Regions from separate parts of the Sorangium sp. So ce693 genome, predicted to be linked through region 3. Evidence: riboswitches for the same ligand, from Rfam matches in the RefSeq annotation. Region 3 holds a riboswitch; each other region holds the start of a gene.
What was found. Region 3 has a riboswitch for cobalamin ahead of WMF14_RS21850 (TonB-dependent receptor domain-containing protein). Riboswitches for the same ligand answer to the same signal wherever they lie in the genome.

Region 1: another riboswitch for cobalamin. It lies ahead of WMF14_RS05165 (TonB-dependent receptor); the one in region 3 lies ahead of WMF14_RS21850 (TonB-dependent receptor domain-containing protein).
Region 2: another riboswitch for cobalamin. It lies ahead of WMF14_RS01355 (energy-coupling factor ABC transporter permease); the one in region 3 lies ahead of WMF14_RS21850 (TonB-dependent receptor domain-containing protein).

The regions. Positions count from the first base shown of each region.
Region 1 is NZ_CP150347.1:1,377,987-1,385,206, forward strand. Features, by position in the region: gene WMF14_RS05140 (hypothetical protein) at 1-7, shown strand, start outside; gene WMF14_RS05145 (haloacid dehalogenase type II) at 88-897, opposite strand; gene WMF14_RS05150 (LysR family transcriptional regulator) at 1,153-2,091, shown strand; gene WMF14_RS05155 (hypothetical protein) at 2,079-2,573, opposite strand; gene typA (translational GTPase TypA) at 2,647-4,533, opposite strand; cobalamin riboswitch at 4,694-4,901, shown strand; gene WMF14_RS05165 (TonB-dependent receptor) at 5,139-7,220, shown strand, end outside.
Region 2 is NZ_CP150347.1:348,062-355,281, reverse strand. Features, by position in the region: gene WMF14_RS01360 (enoyl-CoA hydratase/isomerase family protein) at 1-614, shown strand, start outside; cobalamin riboswitch at 1,833-2,040, shown strand; gene WMF14_RS01355 (energy-coupling factor ABC transporter permease) at 2,139-2,852, shown strand; gene WMF14_RS01350 (hypothetical protein) at 2,876-3,199, shown strand; gene WMF14_RS01345 (CbiQ family ECF transporter T component) at 3,189-3,938, shown strand; gene WMF14_RS01340 (ATP-binding cassette domain-containing protein) at 3,935-4,762, shown strand; gene WMF14_RS01335 (CbiX/SirB N-terminal domain-containing protein) at 4,738-5,925, shown strand; gene WMF14_RS01330 (DUF3209 family protein) at 5,949-6,323, shown strand; gene WMF14_RS01325 (FAD-dependent oxidoreductase) at 6,391-7,128, shown strand.
Region 3 is NZ_CP150347.1:5,828,850-5,836,069, forward strand. Features, by position in the region: gene WMF14_RS21845 (hypothetical protein) at 1-35, opposite strand, end outside; gene WMF14_RS21850 (TonB-dependent receptor domain-containing protein) at 29-2,107, opposite strand; cobalamin riboswitch at 2,267-2,493, opposite strand; gene dhbC (isochorismate synthase DhbC) at 2,730-3,998, shown strand; gene WMF14_RS21860 ((2,3-dihydroxybenzoyl)adenylate synthase) at 3,995-5,665, shown strand; gene WMF14_RS21865 (isochorismatase family protein) at 5,765-6,763, shown strand; gene WMF14_RS21870 (siderophore-interacting protein) at 6,810-7,220, shown strand, end outside.

The DNA.
Region 1 (7,220 bases), 4.5 Mb from region 3:
TCCCTAGCCTCGACTCGGTGTCGACGGCGTACCCCGCCGGTCACGCCCGCTGCTTCGACGTAGGCGCTGAGGGCATGGCCCCGCCGGTCATGCCCTCTCCTTCACGAACTTCACAAGATCCGACAGGCTCGCTCCCGTCGCGTCGGCGCTCACGCCCAGCTCCTCGGCCGGCAGGCCCAGGCGGTTGACCCAGAACGTGGGATAGCCGAACCACCGGGCCCCGGCGGCGTCCCAGCCGGCGTACGCGACGAACGCGATCTCCTCGCGCGTGAGGCCGAACGCGTCGAGCGCCATCCGGTACGCGCGAGGATCCGGCTTGTACGTCCTCGCCCGGTCCGTGCTGAGCATGTGCTCGAACAGGCCCCCCAGACCGGAGCTCTCGATGGCGGCCCCGAGCATCTTCGGGGTGAAGTTCGACAGGAACGAGAGCCGGATCCCCGCGCCCCTCAGCGCCCCGAGCGCCGGCAGCACGTCAGGCCACGCCCGGAGATCGAGGTACGCGCCGAGGAGCCGCCCCCGCTTCTCCTCCCCGAGATCGAGCGCCAGCGCGCGCTCGGCGAACACCAGCGCATCCGCCGTCACCTGCCAGAAGTCGGCATACTCGTGGGAGGCGGCCCGGAGCCACGTGTACTCGAATTGCCGGGTGCGCCACGCCTCGTTCAGCAATGCCCCCTTGCCCGGGCAGAGCTCCTCCGTGAGCGCGGCGATCGGCCGCGGATCGAAGATCGGAAAGGCGTCGAAGGCGACCGCCTTGATCCTCGACCCCGCCGCGGGTCGCGGCGGCGCCGGCCCATGCTGCGCGGCACAGGAGGTGTTCGCGGCCGGGGCAGAGCCCAGGAAGCCCGCCGCGGCCGTGCCGGTCACGCGGTGGAGAAACTCACGACGATTCGTCAACATGCCAGCCTCCATCCGATCATCCGATGTGAAACACACGACCTGCGAGAGCGCGAGAGCGCGAGAGCGCGAGAACGCGAGTACCGAGCGCCCGATCGCCCGAGTGCGAGAGTGCGCGGGGTCGCGGGTGCGCGAACGCACGCTGGAGAGCATGCGCGGTCCGCCGTTGCCGGGGGATCCACCATCGACGTAGACTCGGCATGCACCTTTGCATGGCGCGGAGCGCTCTCCGGCAGCAGCGCCCCGCGCCCCGGAGCCATGCTCGACTGGGACGATCTGCGCTACTTCCTCGCCGTCGCGCGGCACGGCAACCTCTCCGCCGCCGCGCGCGCGCTGAAGGTCACCCAGCCGACCGTGGGGCGGCGCGTCGCGGCGTTCGAGCGGCGCCTCGGGGCGAGGCTCTTCCAGCGCTCGCCGTCGGGGTTCACGCTCTCGGCCGCGGGCGAGAGCGTGCTCGGCCACGCCGAGCGCATGGAGCAGGACGCGCTCGCGGCCGAGCGCGCCGCCGCCGGGCGCGACGCAGGCCTGAGAGGCCACCTCCGCATCACCGCGTCCGAGTGGCTCGCCACGCGCGTCCTCGGGCCGCTGCTCGTCCCGTTCCTCGGGCGCCACCCCGCCATCTCCGTCGATCTCATCGCGGACGCGCGGTGGCTGAGCCTGCCGCGGCGGGAAGCGGACATCGCCCTTCGCCCCGCCGCGTTCGAGCACCACGAGGTCTTCCAGCGCGAGGTCGCGCGGATCGCGTTCGGCCTCTATGCATCGGAGGACTACCTCGCCGAGCACGGCCCGCCGGACTGGGGCCGGCAGTGCGAGGGCCACGCCCTCGTCACCATGAACGACGATCCTCCGGCGATCGCCGACCTGTCGTGGGTGCGCGCCGTCGCCGCGAAGGCCCGCGTCGCCGCGCGCACCAACGGCCGCGAGCCCCAGGCGACGATGGGGGCCGCCGGCGTCGGGCTCGTCTGCCTGCCCCGCTACCTCGGCGACGCGACCGCCGGCCTCCGCCTGCTCTCGCCGCCCTCGCCGCCGCCAGGGCGCAAGCTGTGGCTCGGGGTGCACCGCGATACGCGCGGGGTGCCGCGCGTGAAGGCGCTCGTCGCGTTCGTCGTCGACGCCCTCGGGCCGCTCCGGAGCGCCCTCGACCCCGGCGCGCGGCCGCGCGCGTCAGGCGGCGAGCGCCCCCGCTACCGGCCCTGATCGCGCTGACACGCCCTGAGCTGCTCGAACGGCGCGTCGCACGTCTGGGGCAGGAAATCGGTCCTGCACTCCCGATCGCGCCCGCTCAGGCAATCGAAGAGCGACGCGATCGACGGCGCGAGGAACTCGCAGGGGATCCGGTCCGCGGAGACGATGGTCTCGCCCATGCAATCGAAGAAAGGAGCGGTCTGCGCGTTGCAGGGGCGCTGCTCGGAGAGCAGGTCGGCGCAGCGCTCGTGACACCGGAGCTCCGGACACGTGACGCCGTCGAAGAGCGAGCAGAAGAAATCGCACGAGGCCTTCTGCTCTTCGATGGAGGGCCGGCCGGAGCTCGCCGACTGCGACCCCTCGGCCGCGCCAGCGCCCCCGGCGCCGTCGGAGCTCTCGGGGAGCCCGTCGACGACGACGGCCCCGCCGCAAGCGCCCGCCCCCGAGAGCACGACGACTGAAGCCAGGAAAGCGAAGAGCAGCGTCGTTCTCATCAGGGCATCTTCATCTTAAGCGCGGCAGGCACGGCAGGGGCGCGCGTCGGGCGTCCCGCGCGCCCCCCGCCGCTCACTCCACCGCCTGCGATTGCTCGATCGCGTCCTCGCGGCGCTCCCGGCGGTTGCACGCGAGCACCTTCTTGCGGACGCGCACCGCGTCGGGCGTGACCTCGACGAGCTCGTCGCCGTCGATCCACTCCATCGCCGTCTCGATCGTGAGCAGCCGCGGGCTGGCCAGGAGGACGTTCTCGTCCTTGCCGTGGTTGCGCACGTTCGACAGCTTCTTCTCCTTGATGACGTTGACGTCGGTGTCGTTCGGCCGGTTGTGCTCGCCGATGATCATCCCCTCGTAGACCTCGACGCCGGGGACGATGAAGAACATGCCGCGCGGCTGCAGGTGGTGCAGCGCGTACGGGGTCGCCACGCCGACGCGATCGGCGACGATGGCGCCGGTCGGGCGGCGCATCATCGGGCCGCCCCAGGGCGCCCAGCCGTCGAACATCGTGTTGAGCAGGCCCGTCCCGCGCGTCGCCGTCAGGAACTCGCCGCGGAAGCCGATGAGCCCGCGCGAGGGCACCCGGAACTCGAGGCGGGCGCGGCCGAAGCCGGGGTTCGTCATCTTCACCATCCGGCCGCGCCGGGAGCTGAGGCGCTCGGTCACGATGCCGACGTAGGTGTCCGGCACGTCCACGACCACGAGCTCGAGCGGCTCCATCACCTCGCCGTCGATCTCGCGCGTCACCACCTCGGGGTTCGAGAGCTGCATCTCGTACCCCTCGCGCCGCATCGTCTCGACCAGGATGGCGAGCTGGAGCTCGCCGCGGCCGAGCACCACGAACGTGTCGGGCACCTCGGTCGGCTCCACCCGGATCGCGAGGTTCTTCATCGCCTCGCGCTCGAGCCGCTCCTTCAGGTGACGGCTCGTCAGGAATTTCGACTGCTTGCACTTGCCGGCGAACGTCGACGTGTTGACGCCGATCTTCATCTTGATCGTCGGCTCCTCGACGACGATCCGCGGCAGCGCCTCGGGGTGCGCCGGATCCGTGATCGTGTCGCCGATCGTGACCGCGTCGATCCCGGCGATCGCGATCACCTCGCCCGCGACGGCGCTCTCGACGGCGACGCGCTTCAGCCCCTCGTAGGCGTAGAGCATCTTCACGTAGCCGCGCGACTGCCCGCCCTCGGCGAGGAGCGCGACGTCGGCGCCGGACCGGGCGGTGCCGCGGACCACGCGGCCGACCGCGAGCCGGCCCACGTACTCGTCGTGCGTCGTGTTGCAGACGATGACCTGGAGCGGACCGTCGGGGTCGCCCGAGGGGCCGGGGACCCGCTCGAGGATGGTCTCGAAGAGCGGCTCGAGGTCCTTCGCCTCGTGCTCGAGCTCTCGCTTCGCCTGGCCGAACTTCGCGATCGCGTAGAGCGTCGAGAAGTCCATCTGCGCGTCGCTCGCCTCGAGGTCGCAGAAGAGGTCGAACACCTCGGAGAGCACCTCGTGGGCGCGCGCGTCGCTCCGGTCGATCTTGTTGATGACCACGATGACCGGGAAGCCGCGCTGGAGGCACTTCGAGAGCACGAAGCGCGTCTGCGGCAGCGGGCCCTCGGCGGCGTCGACGAGGAGGAGCGCCCCGTCGGCCATCATGAGCGTGCGCTCGACCTCGCCGCCGAAGTCGGAGTGGCCGGGCGTGTCGACGATGTTGATCTTGACCCCGCGGTACCGGATGCTCGTGTTCTTCGCGAGGATGGTGATGCCGCGCTCCCGCTCGAGGTCGTTCGAGTCCATGACCCGCTCGGCCACGACCTCGTTCTCTCGGAAGGCGCCCGACTGGCGGAGCATGTGATCGACGAGGGTCGTCTTCCCGTGGTCGACGTGGGCGACGATGGCGATATTGCGGAGATCGTTACGGGGCATATACGGCGGCGGCCGTGTAGCACGCGACCCACGGAGGAGCGAGCCCATCCTCGCTAGAGCCCGAACGTTCGGCCTGCACGGCAGCGGCGCGGCAGCCGCGCAGGGAGGCGCTCGGATGGAGAGCGCGAGGCGCGCGCGTGGCGCGGGCGAGCCCTCGCCGGGCGGGCGAGGGGAGCGGTAGCGATTGACAGCCGAAGGCGCGCGGCCATAGGGTGCGCGCCGCGCTGGTGCCCGGGCGTTCGCCTGGGCCGAAGAGGGAACCCGGTGAAATTCCGGGGCTGCCCCGCAGCGGTAAGCGAGAACGACCTCCACCCCAAGCACTGGCCCGACGAGGGCTGGGAAGCGGTGGACAGTAGGGAGCCGGCCAGGCCGGAGCGCTCGCGAGCCCGAAGACCTGCCAGCGCCCGGCGGCGGGAGACATCCGGCGCCGGTTCGACCTGGGAGCCTCGAGGGAGGCGGTGAGGTCCGAGCCGGTGCAGCTCTGCCTCTGCCACGTCCCGGATACCGAACCGCCCCCGCGTCGCCTTCCGGTCGCCCGCGGGGGCGAGAGGTCGGTCCAGCGCACCGTGCGATGGCCAGCCATTTCGTCCTCGCGGAGCTCGACGCGAGCGGCCCGAAGCCGCTCCGCGCGATTGCAGCGAAGGAGGACACGAATGCTGCGCGAGACGGTCACGACGAGCCACGGGCACCGCCATCCATTTCATCTGCTCGCCGCGTTATCCATGGTGCTGGCCGCCGCGCGGCCCGCGCGCGCCGAGGGCGACACCCCCGAGGCGCCCGCTGCCCCGCCGGAGGCCGCCGCTGCAGAGCCCTCCGGTGAGGGCACGCCCGCGGGCGACGCCGCGGCGCCGGCGGGCAGCGCGGGCACGCCCGCGGGCGACGCCGCGGCGCCGGCGGGCAGCGCGGGCGCGCCCGAGGGCGACGCCGCGATCGAGGTCACGATCCAGGCGGAGAGGCCGGGCAGCGAGGCCGCGTCGCGCGTCTCCGTCGGACACCGGGAGCTCGAGCTCAGGCCGAGGCTGCGGCCGGGCGACATCCTCGAGTCGGTCCCCGGGCTCTTCGCCGTGCAGCACGCGGGCGGCGGCAAGGCGAACCAGTACTTCCTCCGCGGGTTCGACGCGGACCACGGGACCGACGTCGCCTTCTTCGTCGACGGCGTGCCCGTCAACATGGTCAGCCACGGCCACGGGCACGGCTTCACCGATCTCTACTTCATGATCCCGGAGCTCGTGACAGGGCTCGACGGCTACAAGGGGCCTTATTACGCCGGCATCGGCGACTTCGGTACGGCGGGCGCCGTCAACCTGCGCTTCGCCGAGAAGCTCGAGGAGAGCTACGCGCAGGTCAGCCTGGGGCAGTACGGTATCCAGCGCGGCCTCGTCATCGCCTCGCCGGATCTCGGCGACGCGTGGCGCGCTGTGGCCGCGGCGGAGATCTACCGGAACGACGGGCCGTTCCTGAGCCCGGAGCGGCTCAAGCGCTTCAATGTGTACCTGCGGGCCACGCACGATCTCGGCGACACCGGGAAGGTCCAGATGACATGGATGTCGTATGGATCGACCTGGCACGGCTCCGGCCAGATCCCCGCGCGCGCCGTCTGCGGCGAGGGCGAGCAGGGCGGGCTGAACCCGCCGCCGTCGGCGTTCGGACAGCCGTGCATCGACCATTTCGGCGCCGTGGATCCGACCGAGGGCGGGGCGACCGAGCGGCACATGGCGTCCCTCGCCTACTCGACGGCGTGGCGGGACGCCGATCTGAGCGCGCTGGCCTACCTCGTTCGCTACCGCTTCACGCTGTACTCGAACTTCACGTTCTTCAGCGAGGACGCCGTCCACGGCGACCAGATCGAGCAGAACGACGACCGCACCGTCGGGGGCGCCGATCTCCGGTTCCGCAGGCAATACGAGATCGGCGGGGCGAGGTTCACGACCTCGCTCGGCGCGCAGATCCGCGCGGACGCGATCGACAAATCCCTCCACCACGACGAGGCGCGCGAGCGGATCGAGGAGAAGAGCAGGACCCACGTCGACGAGAGCCAGATCGGCGTCTACGTCGAGCAGGACGCCCGGCTCCGGCGCTGGCTCCGCGTCGTGCTCGGGGCGCGTGGGCAGTGGATCGACGTCAACGTGGACGACCCGGGCGAGGACCTCGAGAGGACGGGGAACAGAGCGAGCGGCACCCGGGGGCAGATGCAGCTGCTCCCGAAGCTCACGGCGATCGTGTCGCCCGTCGAGGGGCTCGATCTCTTCGCCCACTTCGGGCGGGGCTTCCACTCGAACGACGCGCAGGGCGCGGTGCTGGGCGAGGGGGCGGCGACGCTGATCACGCCCGCGACGGGCTACGAGGTCGGCGTGCGGGTCGCGCCCTTGCGCGGGCTGTCGCTGAGCGGGGCCGGGTTCCTCCTCGACGTGGACTCGGAGCTTGTGTGGAGCGGCGACGCGGGCGCGACCGAGGCGTCGGGGCAGACGCGGCGCTACGGGATCGAGATCGGCGGGCGCTACCGCCTCGGGAGCTGGCTGTTCGCGGACGTGGACGCGACCTTCACCCGCGCGCGCTTCCGCGAGAACGCCGGCAACGCGAGCGCGGTCGCCCTCGCGCCGACCCGGACGCTGACCGCGGGCGTCGGCGTCCGCCCGACGTTCGGCGCGTTCACGCCGTTCGCGGCGCTGCGGGTCAAGGCGATCGGCGCGCGGCCCGCGACCGAGGACGAGTCGCTCACCGCCGAGGGGTTCACG
Region 2 (7,220 bases), 5.5 Mb from region 3:
GCGCCGGCAAGGCGTTCGTCGCCGGCGCCGACATCGCGGAAATGGCCACGATGAACAGCATCGCCGCGAAGCGGTTCGCCGACGCAGGACACCGGCTCGCCGAGCTCATCGAGACTGCCCCCTTCCCCGTGATCGCCGCCGTCAACGGCTTCGCGCTGGGCGGCGGCTGCGAGCTCGCCCTCGCCTGCGACTTCATCTACGCCGCCGAAGGCGCCAAACTCGGCCAGCCCGAGGTGAACCTGGGCGTCATCCCGGGGTTCGGCGGGACCCAGCGGCTGCTGCGACGGGTCGGGCCCGGACGCGCGCGCGAGCTCGTCTATTCAGGAGACATGATCACCGCGCAGCAGGCGCTGTCGATCGGGCTCGTCAACGCCGTCTTCCCGGCGACCGAGCTCCTCGCGCGCGCCCAGGAGACCGCCCTCAAGATCGCCTCGCGCGGCCCGCTCGCCGTCGCCGCCGCCAAGCGCGTCCTCCTGCGCGGCGAGAGCCTCGACCTCGCCGCCGCCAACGAGCTGGAAGCCCAGGCATTCGCGGCGCTCTTCGGCAGCGAAGATCAACAGCTCGGAATGAAAGCGTTCCTGGCGAAATCGCAGGCCACGTTCACCGGCAAGTGAAACCTCGGAAGGCGCGAACCGCGCGCCCGAGGGCAAAAAAATACCGCGCATCACGCTGGAGGGGGACCCAGAATGACCGCGGCAGGAAAACCGCGCCGGAGTCCTGAACGTCCGCCACGGTGCTAAGAAGAAAAACCGCATGCGCTCCGGGCTGGGGGGTCCGCGCCGGTGCGCATGCGGTAGTCAGATTGTGGCATCCGCAAGCGCGTTGTCGATAACAAAGTGCAACGCCTGCACGCCGGGCGAGCAGAGCGCTCCAGACGCGAAGGCAGCCAGGCGAGCGCGCGACCCACACACACCAGCTCTGCAGGAATTCACGTTCGAGCCGGGCATACCGCTCCACCGGAGACAGCGCTCAGCGCAGCGTCCATTTCGCATTCCGAGACGAGCGAACACGAGATCCCCCACCTCTTCAATAAGAGACGCCACGACGCGACGGGCCGCACACCGGACACCTGCTCCCGAGTAAAGAGCCAGGACGAACAAAGCACACTGCGGAAGGAACGCGCCGGCGCCTGTGTTCAAGCACACGAGAGCCCCTGCTTGCGCGCAGGCCGCGATACGCGCAGCGCCCGCATGGCCACAAAGTAAACAGGTTTTATCTAAGGGGGACATATTTCACGACGTGTGCTCGACGACTCTTCGCCTGATGCGTCTGGGTCAATTTCTCGACCTCGGCCATTGCATGACAGGGCCTGGATCGCTCGTCGGCGCGCGCCTGTCTGCTGGATGGGGGCCCCGACAGGCGCACGGCGCGCCTCGGCAGCGATGGCCTCGTGCGCCGCTGCAGCGCCCCCCGAGGGCGGGGTGGCCACCAGCCCAGGCATCACCGCCGCACCGACGCCGTAGACGAGGGAGCTCGCGGCGTGCAGCGGCGGGCCGGAGCGCGCCAGGTGGAAGCGCGCGCCCCAGATCGATGCACCGGGTCGAGGCACCCGGGTTCGCCCGGTCTGCGCACCCCGGTTCGCCCGGTTCGCGCACCCCGGTTCGCCCGGTTCGCGCACCCGGGGTGCTCGCCCGGCTGCGGGGTGCTCGCCCGGCTCGCGCGATCGTGTCGCCAGGACGCGCGGGCCAACGCGCGCAAGGCGGAGCCCGCGCGCTCAACGGTGAGCTCGTCTGACACGCGAGGCCCCGTGCAGCGTCCGCTGGGCACCTCCGCCGCGATCGGGGCGCGACGTCCTTGACGCCGGACACGAAACGGGATTACCGAGCACCGGCCTGACAATCCATTCCTCGGGTGCCCTCCGGGGCATAACAGGGAAGCCGGTGCAAAACCGGCGCGGTCCCGCCACCGTGAGTGGGGAGCTGCCTCCGAAGACCACTGGGCCTCATTGGACGAGGCCTGGGAAGGTGGACGCAGCGCTGGGAGCTCGATCAGCTCCCTGAACCCATGAGCCGGGAGACCTACCCGAGCCTCCCACGAGGTGCAGCTTGCGCACGTCTTCGTGGCGTTCGGGTGCGGACTTCACCCGGAGCGCCGAAATCGGTCTTCACGGCCGCGTTGTGTCGATCGCCGCCGTGTCCCTGGGGACGCTCCTCGCGCCCCGGCCCGCGGCCGCGATGCACCTCGCGGAAGGCGTCCTGCCGCTCGGCTGGTGCGCCGCCTGGAACGCGCTCGCCCTGCCCTTCGTCGCGATCGCCCTCCACCTGCTCCGGCGCCGCACCCGGCAGGACGCCTTCTACAAGCCGTTCGTCGGCCTCATCGCCGCCGCCGTCTTCGCGATCTCATGCATGCCCGTGCCGGTGCCGACCGCCGGGACCTGCTCCCACCCGTGCGGCACAGGGCTCGCGGCGGTGCTCATCGGCCCCTGGATGACCGTCCTCGTCACCGTGGTGGCGCTCCTTATCCAGGCCCTCTTCCTCGCGCACGGCGGCCTCACCACGCTCGGCGCCGACGTCGCGTCGATGGGCATCGCGGGCGCCTTCACCGGATACTTCGTCTTTCATCTCGCGCGGCGCTGCGGCGCGAACCTCTGGGTCGCGGGCTTCCTGGCGGGCGTGACGTCGGACTGGGCGACGTACGCCACCACGGCGCTCGCGCTCGCGCTCGGGCTCTCGGGCGAGGGATCGGTGACCTCCATGTTCACGGGCGTCGCCCTCGCCTTCGTCCCCACCCAGCTGCCGCTCGGCCTGCTCGAGGGCGTCATGACCGCGGGGGCGCTCGCCTTCCTGCGCACCCGGCGGCCCGACATCCTGGACCGGCTCCAGGTCGTCCGGCTCGCCCCGGGGGCATCGTGACGCGGCGGCTCGGACAGCGCCCGATGTCAGCGCTGCTCGCGCGGCGCGCGTGCGTGGCCTGCGAGCGCGCGCTCCAGCTCGCCGCTGCCCTCTGGCTCGCCGCCTGCCGCAACGCGTCCTGGGACGGCGTCGACGAGGCCGTGGTCCGCCGCGTCGCCGAGGACGCAGGGCGCCACGAGACGGGGCCGCTGTTCGCGGGCCTCGAGGGCGACCTCCTGCTGTTCGCGTTCCTCTGGGCCGGGCTCCTCGCCGGCTTCGCCCTCGGCTACTTTTCGCGCGTGCTCTTCGTCGAGCGCGCGGACGCGCCCGCGGGCAAGGCCGGCGGCGAAGGCCTGCGTGCGGACTGATCCCCCCGCGCGGCTCCGCGACGTGGACGCCCGGCTCCGCCTCGGGGCCGCCGTGGCTGCGTGCTGCGTCGCCGCGGGCGCGCGCTCGCCCGTCACACCGGCCGCGCTGCTCCTCCTCGCGTGCGCGGCCCTCCGCCTCCAGGGCACGCCGGCGCGCGCCGTCCTCCGCGCCGCCGCGCCCGCCGCATGGATCGGCGCGGTCGCGGCGGCGCTGGCGCTCGCGCTCACGCCGGGGGCGCCGCTTTTCCCCGGCGCGCCGTTCCCTGTCGACGCGATCACGGCCGAGGGGGCCCGCCGCGCCGTGGCCATCGGCGCGCGCGTCCTCGCGGCGGCCGCGGTGCTCCGGTGGCTCGCCGGCGCCGCCGCGCCCGCCGAGATCGAGGCGGCGCTCGCCGGGCTCGGCGTCCCCGCGGCCCTCGTCGAGCTGCTCGCGCTGACGCGGCGCTTCGCCGGCGTGCTCCAGCGCGCGGCCGACAGCGCGTGGAGCGCCGCCGCGCTCCGCGGCGGGTTCACACGCCCCGGCGCTGCCGCGCGCTCGGCCGGCGCCGTCGCTGGCGTCGTGGCGCTCCGCACGCTGGAGCGCTCCGAGAGCGCCGCGCTCGCCATGCAGCTCCGCGGCTACCAGGGGAAGCTCCCCGTCGCCGACCGGAGGGCGAGCGCGCCCGCCGCGAACCTCGCGTTCGCCGCCGCCGCCATCGCGGCCCTCGGGCTCAGCGTCGCCGCGGGAGAGGCCGGATGATCGCGATCGCGCTGCGCGCCCCCTGGCTCGGCTACCGGCGCGGCGAGCCCGTGCTGCGCGACGTGCGCCTCGACGTCGCCGAGGGCGAGTCCGTGGCGGTGCTCGGCGGCAACGGCGCCGGCAAGACCGCGCTGCTCCGGACGCTCGTCGGGCTCCTCCCGGCGCCCGGCGGCGGCGTCGAGATCGCGGGCCGCCGCGTGGGCTCGCCCTCGGACGCCGTCGCCGCGGGCGCCGCGCTCGTGCTCCAGGACCCGGACGACCAGCTGCTCGGCGCGACGCTCCTCGACGACGTCCTGTTCGGCCCGCGAAACCTCGGCCTGCCCGCGCCCGAGGCGCGGCGCCGCGCCGAGGAGGCGCTCGCCGCCGTGCAGATCGCCCACCTCGCCGATCGGGCCATCGAGGCGCTGAGCTTCGGCGAGCGCAAGCGCGCGTGCATCGCCGGGATGCTGGCGATGCGGCCGCGGGTGCTGCTGCTCGACGAGCCGACCGCGGGGCTCGACCCGGAGGGCGAGCTCGCCCTGTGCCAGACGCTGCGCGCGCTCTCCGAGCAGCAGGGGACCACGCTGGTCACCGCGACGCACGCCGTGGATCTCGTGCCGCTCTTCGCAACGCGCGCGGTCCTGCTCGGCGACGGCCAGGTCCTCGCGGACGGGCCGCCGCGGGAGGTGTTCGCGCGGGGGGAGCTCCTCGCGCGGGCGCGGGTGCGGCGGCCGTGGGTCGCCGAGCTCTGGACCCGGATGAGGCCTGTGCCGCCGCAGGGCGGCGCGGGGCTCCCGCTCACCCTGGAGGAGGCGCTCGCGTGCATGACGACGGTCTCCTGCTGATCGGCCACGGCAGCCGCGACGCCGCGTCGAACGCCGAGTTCGAGGCGATCGTGGCCGATTACGCCGTGGCGCGGCCCGAGATCGCCGTGCAGCACGGCTACATCGAGCTCGCGACGCCGCACCTCGCCGACGCGCTCGCGGCGCTCGCGGCGCGGGCGTCGCGGGTGGCGGTCGTGCCGCTCTTCCTGTTCGCCGCGGGGCACGTGAAGAACGACATCCCGCTCGCGCTCGAGCGGGCGCGGGCCGCGCACCCGGGCGTGCGCTTCTCGGCGGCGCGGCCGCTCGGCGTGCACCCGGCGCTCGCGCAGATCGCGTTCGAGCGCGCCGCGACCGCGCTGCCGGACGACCCGGCGGCGCGGGCCCGGTCGGCGCTCGTCGTCGTGGGGCGCGGGTCGAGCGACCCGGACGCGAACGGCGATTTCTGCAAGACGGCGCGCCTCATCGGCGAGGGCCGCGGGCTCCAGCTCGTCGAGCCGACCTTCATCGGCGTCACCCGGCCCTCGGTCGAGGAGACGCTGGAGCGGGTCGCGCGGCACCGGCCGGAGCGCGTCGTGGTGGTCCCCTACTTCCTCTTCGCCGGGCGGCTCATGACGAAGCTCGCCGAGCAGGTCGACCGCTTCTCGTCGACGTACCCGTGGATCCGGGCGTCGCTCGCGCCGCACCTCGGCCGGTCGAGCGCGCTCGAGGGGCTGATCGACGAGCGCGCGCGCCAGGCGTTCGCCGGCGAGGCGCCGCTCCCCTGCGACACGTGCATGTACCGCACCGCGCTGCCGGGGCTCGCCCGGGAGGTCGGCGGGCTCAAGGCGATGCTCTACAGCGTGCGCCACACGCTCACGCACACGCAGGCGTCGAACCACCCGCACGCCCACCGCTCGCTGCGCAAGCACGTGCTCGTCTGCGGCAACGCCGACTGCGTGGACCGCGGCAGCCTGGCGCTGCTCGAGTCGGTGCGCCGCCTCGTGAAGCAGGCCGGCCAGCAGCAGCAGATCCGCGTGACGAGGACGTCGTGCATGGGGCGCTGCGGCGAGGGGCCGACGGTCGCCGTCTACCCCGACGGGGTCTGGTACCGCGGCGTCCGCGAGGAGGACGCGAAGGACCTCGTCGAGGAGCACCTGCTCGGCGACCGGCTGGTGGCCCGGCTCGTCGACGACATCATGCAATGAAGGATGGATAGGAGAGAACCGATATGGCCTGTCACGAGATCGCCGCGCTCCGCCTTGGGCTCATGAACATCCTGGGGATCGATGATCCGGCCGAGCGCACGCACGAGCTCGCCGAGCTCGGCGCCGCGGCCGCCGAGCCAGGGCCGGTCTCGGCGATGCTGCGCGCCGGGGACCTGAAGAACCTCTCGCGCCTCTTCGAGGGGTCGCTCGTGGAGCTCCAGGAGAAGGTCGCCAAGACCCCCTCCGGCGACCCGAAGCTGCCTTATCTGCGCTCGCTCCTCATCCTGACGAAGCAGGTCGAGCTCGATCTGCGCGCCCAGGTCGACGGGCTCGGCCGGCTCTACCGGGAGCTCGAGGAGATGCACGACTTCGTGCACGAGATCTACCCGGCCGACTGAAGCGCGCCCCTCACCGGAGGGAGCCCATCGCGCGTGATTGCGACAGCGCGGAGACAGGAGCGACGTCATGGCAACACAAGGCAACCCGAAGATCAGGATCGCCCACGCAGCGCCGCTCGGTGACGACGCCCGGCTGCTCCGGCTCGAGCGCGTCGACGGCGCGGAGATCGGCTTCGCCGGCGGGCAGTACGTGATCATCAACACCGGCGTCACCCTGCCCGGCGGCAGGCTCGCGAAGCGCGCCTACTCGCTGCTCTCCAGCGACGCCGAGCAGCGCGCCGTCGAGATCGCGGTGAAGCGCATCGGCGCCGGGCCGGGGTCGAACGTGCTCAACGACATCGCCGTCGGCGCCGAGCTCGAGTGGAGCGGCCCCTGGGGCAAGCTGCGGCTCGCGCCGGGCTTCTCCGGCCGGGCGCTCGTGATCGCCACCGACACCGGCATCACCGCCGCCCTCGGGATCGCCCGGGGCGCGGCCGCCGCCGGCGCGGCGCAGCTCGACCTGCTCTGGCTCGTCGAGCCGAGCGAGACCTTCGCCTCCGAGCCGTTCGTCCGCGAGCGCCTCCCCGCCGCCGTTCGCCTCACGGTCGCCCGCGACCTCCCCCCGATCGGCCACCCCGAGCGGCCGGCGCGCGCGTGCGCCCTCGTGGAGCGGGAGCTCGCGGCCGGGCCGTACGACGCCGTGCTCTGCGCGGGCGACGGCGCGGTCCTCTACCCGCTCCGCGACCACCTGGTCTCGCTCGGCGCGCCGGAGGGGAGCGTGCTCCTGGAGAGCTTCTTCAACAACCCTGCGAAGAAGTCTTTGTAATCGTTCGGGATCTTGCGAGGGGTGGCGGGGACACCGGGCCCCAGCCCCGTGGCTGCCCGTTTCGGTTGAATCGGCTGCCCCCATGGGCCAAA
Region 3 (7,220 bases):
GAGATCGCGATCGCAGATAGACTGATCTTCACCATGTTGACTCCAGTGTGAAAAACACGCTCCGTCCCGGGAGCGGATACCCGACGACATCCGTGCGCCGCGCGTCCAGCAGGTCCGCGACGCGACCCCTCACCGCGAGGTGCCCGTCGAGCCACCTCGCCTCCGCGTCGAGGTCGAGGGTCGCTTGCTCCGCGATCACGCCGAGGCCGGCGGGATCGGCGTACCGGCTCGACTGGTACACGGCGCGGAGCTCGCCCGACGCGCCCGAGAACACGGCGCCGTCCGGGCGGTTCCACTCGGCGTGCAGGCGCGGCGCGACGACGAGGCGCGAGCGGAACGGGAGGATGTCGTTCCTCGTCGTCCGCCCCGGCGTCGTGTCCCGCGGATCGAGCAGCGTCGCCGCAACCTCGGCGCGGAGGAACGGGGTCACCTCGACCCCGGCCAGGAGCTCTGCGCCCACGACGCGGGCGCGGCCGACGTTGTACGGGCTCACGTAGCCCTGGCCGGATCTCTCGTACGCGACGAGCCCGGAGACCGCGCTCCCGAACGCGAAGACGTCGATGAAGGCGCCGCGCACGACGGCGCCGCGCCCCGTCTGCGCCCGGATCCCGGCCTCGATCGTGGCGCCGGACTCCGGCTCGAGCTCCACGTTGCCGTGGACGACGCCGGAGACGCCGTACACCTCGCCGAGCGTCGGGACGCGGACGTAGCGGCCCACGGTCGCGAGGAGCCGGATCCGGTCGCTCCCCGCCTCCACGCCGACCCGCCCGGTCGGGACGAGCACGTCGCAAGGGCGCTCCGGGTCCGCGCCGGTGGCGTGGCACTCCCCGCTCGCGAGGGCGTGCAGCGCGAGCCCCTCGCCGAGCCGCACCTCCGCGCTGACGGCGCCACGCGCGAACGAGCGCCGCGCCCGCGCGAGCGGGACGTCGTCCGGCGCGCGCGAGATGCCCTCGCGCGCGACCGAGAGCACGGGCCGCACCCGGAGCCGGTCGGCGAAGGCGAGCGTCGCCCCGAGCGTCTGCTCCAGGCGGCGGCCGGCGAGGCGGAGCTCCGGCGTGAGCAGCGCGAGCTCGAAGAGGGGGTCGTGGACCTCCGAGCGCGCCTCGATGAACGAGGTACGCGCCTCGATCGCGTGCTGCGCCTCGCCGCCGAACGGCACGCGCGCCACGACCGACGTCAGCGCGCGCCGCGACTCCCCCCGCGCTTTCCGGGACGGCAGGAGCGCGAGCCTCGGCATCCCCTGCTCGCGATCGGTGCCGTTCGCGATCACGTCGACGATCGCGCCGCCCCCGAGCTCGACGCGCGCGAGCGCCCAGGCGTCGATCGTGCGCACGTCGGCGTTCTGCCGGCGCTCCAGGGTATCGTCGCTCTCGTCGAAGAGCGTCCCGCGATCGTCCACGAACGTGTAGCGGTTCTCCGCGGCCTCGGCGCTCACCCCGACGATCGAGCTCACCGGCCCCGCGCTGGCGCCGGCGAACGCCCACCCGCGCCGCGCGCCGAGCGAGCCCGCCATCGCCCCCACGCCGGCCGTCGTCCGGGAGGGCCGCCGCGGCTCGAAGAAGATCGCGCCGCCGGGGCCGAGGCGGTCGGCCTCGATGGGCGCGTTGCCGCGGTAGATCTCGACGCGCTCGATGAGCCAGAGGGGCACGAGGGAGAGATCCGCCGTCCCCACGACGTCGTCGTTCAGGCGGACGCCGGCGAGGTACACAGGCGTCTGCGTGGCGGTCGCTCCCCGGAGGGCCGCGGTCGCCGGCCCGCCGAAGCCGCCCGACTCCTCCACGCGGACGCCCGGCTGCGTGCGGAGCACGTCCGCCGCCCCGAGCCCCGCGCCGGTGAGGCGATCGCGGCTCAGCACCGACCCCGCGACGGACCTGTCCTTGGGCGGCGCGGGCGCGCGCAGGCGATCGCCCTCGACGCGCACCTCCAGCGGGGCTGTCTCCGGCGGAGCGACAGCGCGATCGCCCCCCTGCTCGCCCGCCGGCCTGCGCCGATCGTCGGCGCGGGCGGCAGGCGAGGCTGCCACGACGCTGCCGACCGCGAGCGCGAGCCAGCACGCCGCGCCGGCGCTCCGGCGCCGACGCGACCGACGATCAGAGGAATCAACCATTCACGCGCCGCCTGCCCGCGTCGACCCAGCGCTGCTCCGGGTGAGCCGAGAGCCGAAGCGAGGGGGCTGCGTGACGGGCCACGGCACCGCGCGCGAGCGAGGTGGTCGAGAGCCTGCGCGCCTTCCCCTCGAAGGCTCAGGTCAGCGCGCGCCAGCGCACCGGCGCGCGCACCTTCGGCAGGTCTTCGGACTCACGGGCGCTGCGGCCATCGCCGGCCGCTCTCCTACGGATCACCGCTTCCCAGGCTGCTCTGGTGCATGCCCAGTGCTTCTTGGTGATCGTCGTTCCCGTTCACCGCTGCGGGGGCAGTCCCGGATTCTCACCGGGTTCCCTTTTCAGCTCGCCCGGCGATGGCCGGACGAGCACCGATGGCGGGGCGACTCGTCGCACCCGTCACGCAGGATGTCAACGCAGAAGCGAAGCCCCGGAGCGCCCCGTCCACGGGCCCCACCGACGGCACACACCCGAGACGGAATCGGGAGTCCCTTGACAGTCTTGCTCGGCCGTGCCATGAGTTACTTGAAACTGATTTTCTTTATCAGGATCAAGCGGCCCGAGACCTGACGTCCAGCGCCCGATGACCCGAGCCCACGTGGCTCTCGACGCCCATCGGAGCTGAATGTGACGAGTTCCATCTCGATGCCGGCCTCTGCCGCGCTGCCCGCGGTGAACGCAGGGCAGCTGTTGAAGCAATACACCCCTGAGTCGGCGTTCTTCTTCGCGTCGCCGACACGCACCCTCCTCGCGCAGGGCGTACACGACATGATCCTCGAGCCGAACGGCGCGGATCAGGGCGATCGCCTCGCGGACCGCGTCACAAGGGTGCTCGCGGCGGCCTCGAGGACCGGCGCCGGTCAGGGCCTCCCCATGGTGGTCGGCGCGGTGCCGTTCAACAGCACGTCGCCCGCTCACCTCATCGTGCCGCGGACCATCCAGAGCGCAGGCCCGCTCAACCACACGTCGGAGTCGCCGAGGGCGCACCTGCCGATTGCCATCCAGGAGCTGCGCCAGGTCCCGGAGCCCCGCGACTACGTGCGCGGCGTCGAGGCGGCGGTGGGCCTGATGCGGTCCGAGGTGCTGAGCAAGGTGGTCCTCTCCAGGATGCTGGAGATGGTCCTGCGAGAGCCGGTCGATCTCCGCCTCGTCCTCCAGCGCCTCTCGCAGCAGAACCGGAACGGCTACACCTTCGCCGCCAACCTCTCGGATCCGACCGCGGGGCTCTCCGGCGCGGAGCGCGGCGGCGCGACGTCGCGCGCGCGGACGCTCCTCGGCGCGAGCCCGGAGCTGCTCCTGTCGCGCTCCGGGCTCCGGGTGATCGCCAATCCGCTCGCCGGCTCCGCGATCCGCAGCCCGGACCCCGACGAGGACCGCCGGCGGGCGATCGCCCTGCTCGCGTCCGAGAAAGACCGGCACGAGCACGCCATCGTCGTCGACGCCGTCGCCGCCGCGCTCCGGCCGTTCTGCCGGCGCCTCAGCGTCCCCGACGAGCCTTCGCTCACGCAGACCCCGACGCTGTGGCACCTGTCGAGCCGGCTCACCGGGGAGCTGCGCGATCTCTCGATCTCCTCGATGAAGCTGGCCACAGCGCTGCACCCGACCCCCGCGGTGTGCGGATACCCCACGGACCGCGCCCGCGACGCCATCGAGGCGATCGAGCGGTTCGACCGCGGGTTCTTCACGGGGCTCGTGGGCTGGTCCGACGCCAGCGGCGACGGCGAGTGGGCGGTCGTCATCCGCTGCGCCGACGTCGCCGGCCGGGCGCTCCGCCTCTATGCCGGGGCCGGGATCGTCATCGGATCGAGCGGCGAGCACGAGCTCGCCGAGACCACCGCCAAGCTCGGGACGATGCTGAACGCGCTCGGCCTCGACAAGGCGCCGGAGAGGGCATGAGCTCTCAGGAGGAAAGCCGGCAGGCGCCCGCGCAGGCGCGAACGCAGGCGCTCGACGGCTGGACTCCGTGGCCGGCCGAGATGGCCGATCTCTACCGGCGCGCCGGCTACTGGCGCGGCGACACCTTCGGGCGCCTGCTCCGCGAGCGGGCCGCGCGGCACCCGGATCGGATCGCGCTCGTCGGCGGCGATCGCCGGCTGAGCTACGGTGAGCTCGATCGGCGCGCCGATCGCCTCGCCGCGGGCCTCCTGCGCCTCGGGCTCCGGCCGGGGGATCGCGTCGTCGTCCAGCTCCCGAACATCGCGGAGTTCTTCGAGGTGTGCTTCGCGCTGTTCCGGCTCGGGGCGCTCCCCGTGCTGGCCCTGCCCGCGCACCGGCGCGCCGAGATCGCGTATTTCTGCGAGCACACCGAGGCGGTCGCGTACGTCATCGCCGACCGGGACGGCGGGTTCGATTACCGGGAGCTGGCGAGCCAGATCCGGCGTGACGTCAGGACCTTGCGGCACGTGCTCGTGGCCGGCGAGCCGGGCGAGCACACGGCGCTCTCCAGCCTGGACCGGGAGCCCGTCGAGCTCCCGGAGCCCGCCGCGGGGGACGTCGCGTTCTTCCAGCTGTCCGGCGGGAGCACCGGCGTACCGAAGCTCATCCCGAGGACGCACGACGACTACCTCTACAGCGTTCGGGCCAGCGCGGAGATCTGCGGGCTCGACGAGGGCAGCGTCTACCTCGCCGTCCTCCCCGTCGCGCACAACTTCACGCTCAGCTCTCCCGGGAGCCTCGGCGCGCTCCACGCCGGCGGCCGCGTGGTGCTCTGCCGCCGCCCCAGCCCGGACGAGGCGTTCGCGTGGATCGAGCGGGAGCGGGTCACGCTGACCGCGCTCGTGCCGCCGCTGGCCTCGGTCTGGCTGGAGTCGGCCCGGGCGGCGCGGCACGACCTGTCGAGCTTGAAGGTGCTCCAGGTGGGCGGCGCCAGGCTCCCCGCGGAGGTCGCGCGCCGCGTGGGGCCGACCCTGGGCTGCAAGGTGCAGCAGGTGTTCGGGATGGCGGAGGGGCTCGTCAACTACACCCGCCTCGACGACCCCGACGCCATCGCGCTCGAGACGCAGGGTCGGCCCATCTCGCCCCACGACGAGGTCCGCGTCGTGGACGACGAGGACCGCGACGTCGAGCCCGGGCAGGTCGGCCACCTGCTCACGCGAGGGCCCTACACGATCCGCGGCTATTACAGGGCCGACGCGCACAACGAGAAGGCGTTCACGCGCGACGGCTTCTACCGCACGGGCGATCTCGTGCGGCGGACCGCCGCCGGCTACCTCGTCGTGGAGGGCCGCGCCAAGGATCAGATCAACCGCGGCGGCGAGAAGATCGCGGCCGAGGAGGTCGAGAACCACGTCCTCGCCCACCCGGCGGTGCGCGACGCGGCGCTCGTCGCCATGCCGGACGCCCACCTCGGCGAGCGGTCGTGCGCGTTCCTCGTGGCGCGCGGGCAGCCGCCGCCGGCGAGGGAGATCAACGCCTTCCTGCGCGAGCGCGGCGTCGCCCCGTACAAGGTGCCCGATCGCATCGAGTGGCTCGACGCCCTCCCGACGACGAGCGTCGGCAAGGTGGACAAGAAGGCGCTCCGCCGCTGGATCGCCGACAGGCTCGCGCAGGGAGCGCGCGCCTGAGAGGACAGCGCGAGCCGAGGCGGCGCAGCGACGCCCGCGGCCGTTCCGTCGACAGGAGCGCTGCGACCACAAGAGACGAGAAGAGAGAGAGGAACGACCATGGCCATCCCCCGCATCCAGACCTATCGCATGCCACGAGCCGATGAGCTCCCGGAGAGCCGGGCGTCATGGCGGCCGGATCCGGGGCGCTCCGTCCTCTTGATCCACGATATGCAGGAGTATTTCCTCGGCTTCTACGACGCGAGCGCGTCCCCGATGGTCGAGCTGATCGAAAGTGTCCGCCTGCTCCGGGAGAGGTGCGCGGCGAGCGGGATCCCGGTCGTCTACACGAAGCAGCCGGCAGAGCAGACGAGAGCCCAGCGCGGTTTGCTGACGGATCTCTGGGGGCCCGGTCTGACGCAGCAGCCCGACAAACACGAGATCGTGCGCGAGCTCGCGCCGGGAAGCGCCGACACCGTCCTCACCAAGTGGCGTTACAGCGCCTTCCAGCGCACGGAGCTCCTGGATCTCATGCGCCGGTGGGGCCGCGATCAGCTGATCGTGTGCGGCGTGTACGCGCACATCGGGTGCCTGCTGACCGCGTGCGAGGCGTTCATGAACGACGTCCAGCCGTTCCTCGTGACCGACGGGACCGCCGATTTCTCCCGGCAGCAGCACGACATGGCCATCACCTACGTCGCGCAGCGGTGCGGCGTCGCGCTGCCGACGAGCGACGTCCTCGCCGCGCTCGCGGCCGCGCTCGCGCCCCGCGAGCGGGCGAGCCCCCCGCGGCGCGAGGCGCCGGCGCCGCTCGGGGGGACGCAGGACCGGACGCCGTGGGTCGAGCGCCTGCGCGGCGACGTGGCCGAGGTCCTCGACCAGCTCCCCTCGGCGATCTCCGATCGCGACAACGTCCTCGATCTGGGGCTCGACTCGATACGGCTCATGACGCTCGTCGAGCAGTGGCGCGCCGCGGGGATCGACGTCGCGTTCGTGGACCTCGCCGAGCTGCCGACGCTCGGGCACTGGTGGGAGCTCCTGTCGACCCGGCTGCCGCGCGAGGCGAGGCCAGCGCCCCGACACCGCGCGGAGGCGCCCATCCAGGAAGCTACAGGCTGACCGGCCGAGCTTGCTGCACGACGGCTTCCCCATGGCACAGGTCACCATGAATCGAGTCGCGACATCCCCACCCGGGCCGGTGGCGCGCACCCCGCCGCGCCTGCTCGAGGTGCTGCGCACGACCGCGATCTCCCCCCGCATGCGGCGGATCACGCTGGGCGGCGAGGCGATCGCGGGGTTCCCCGCGCGCTGCGGCGGCGCGCACATCAAGGTCTTCTTCCCGCGCGGCGACCAGGCGGCGCCGGAGCTGCCCACGCTGGGCCCGGACGGCCCCGTCTGGCCTCCGATGCGTCGGCGGCCGATCACGCGCACGTACTCGGTGCGCAGGTTCGACGCGCAGGCCGGCGAGCTGGACGTGGACTTCGTCCTGCACGGGGACGACGGCCCCGCGTCGCGGTGGGCCCACCGCGCCAGGCCGGGCGACCGCATCGGCATCGCCGGGCCGGGCGGCCCCGAT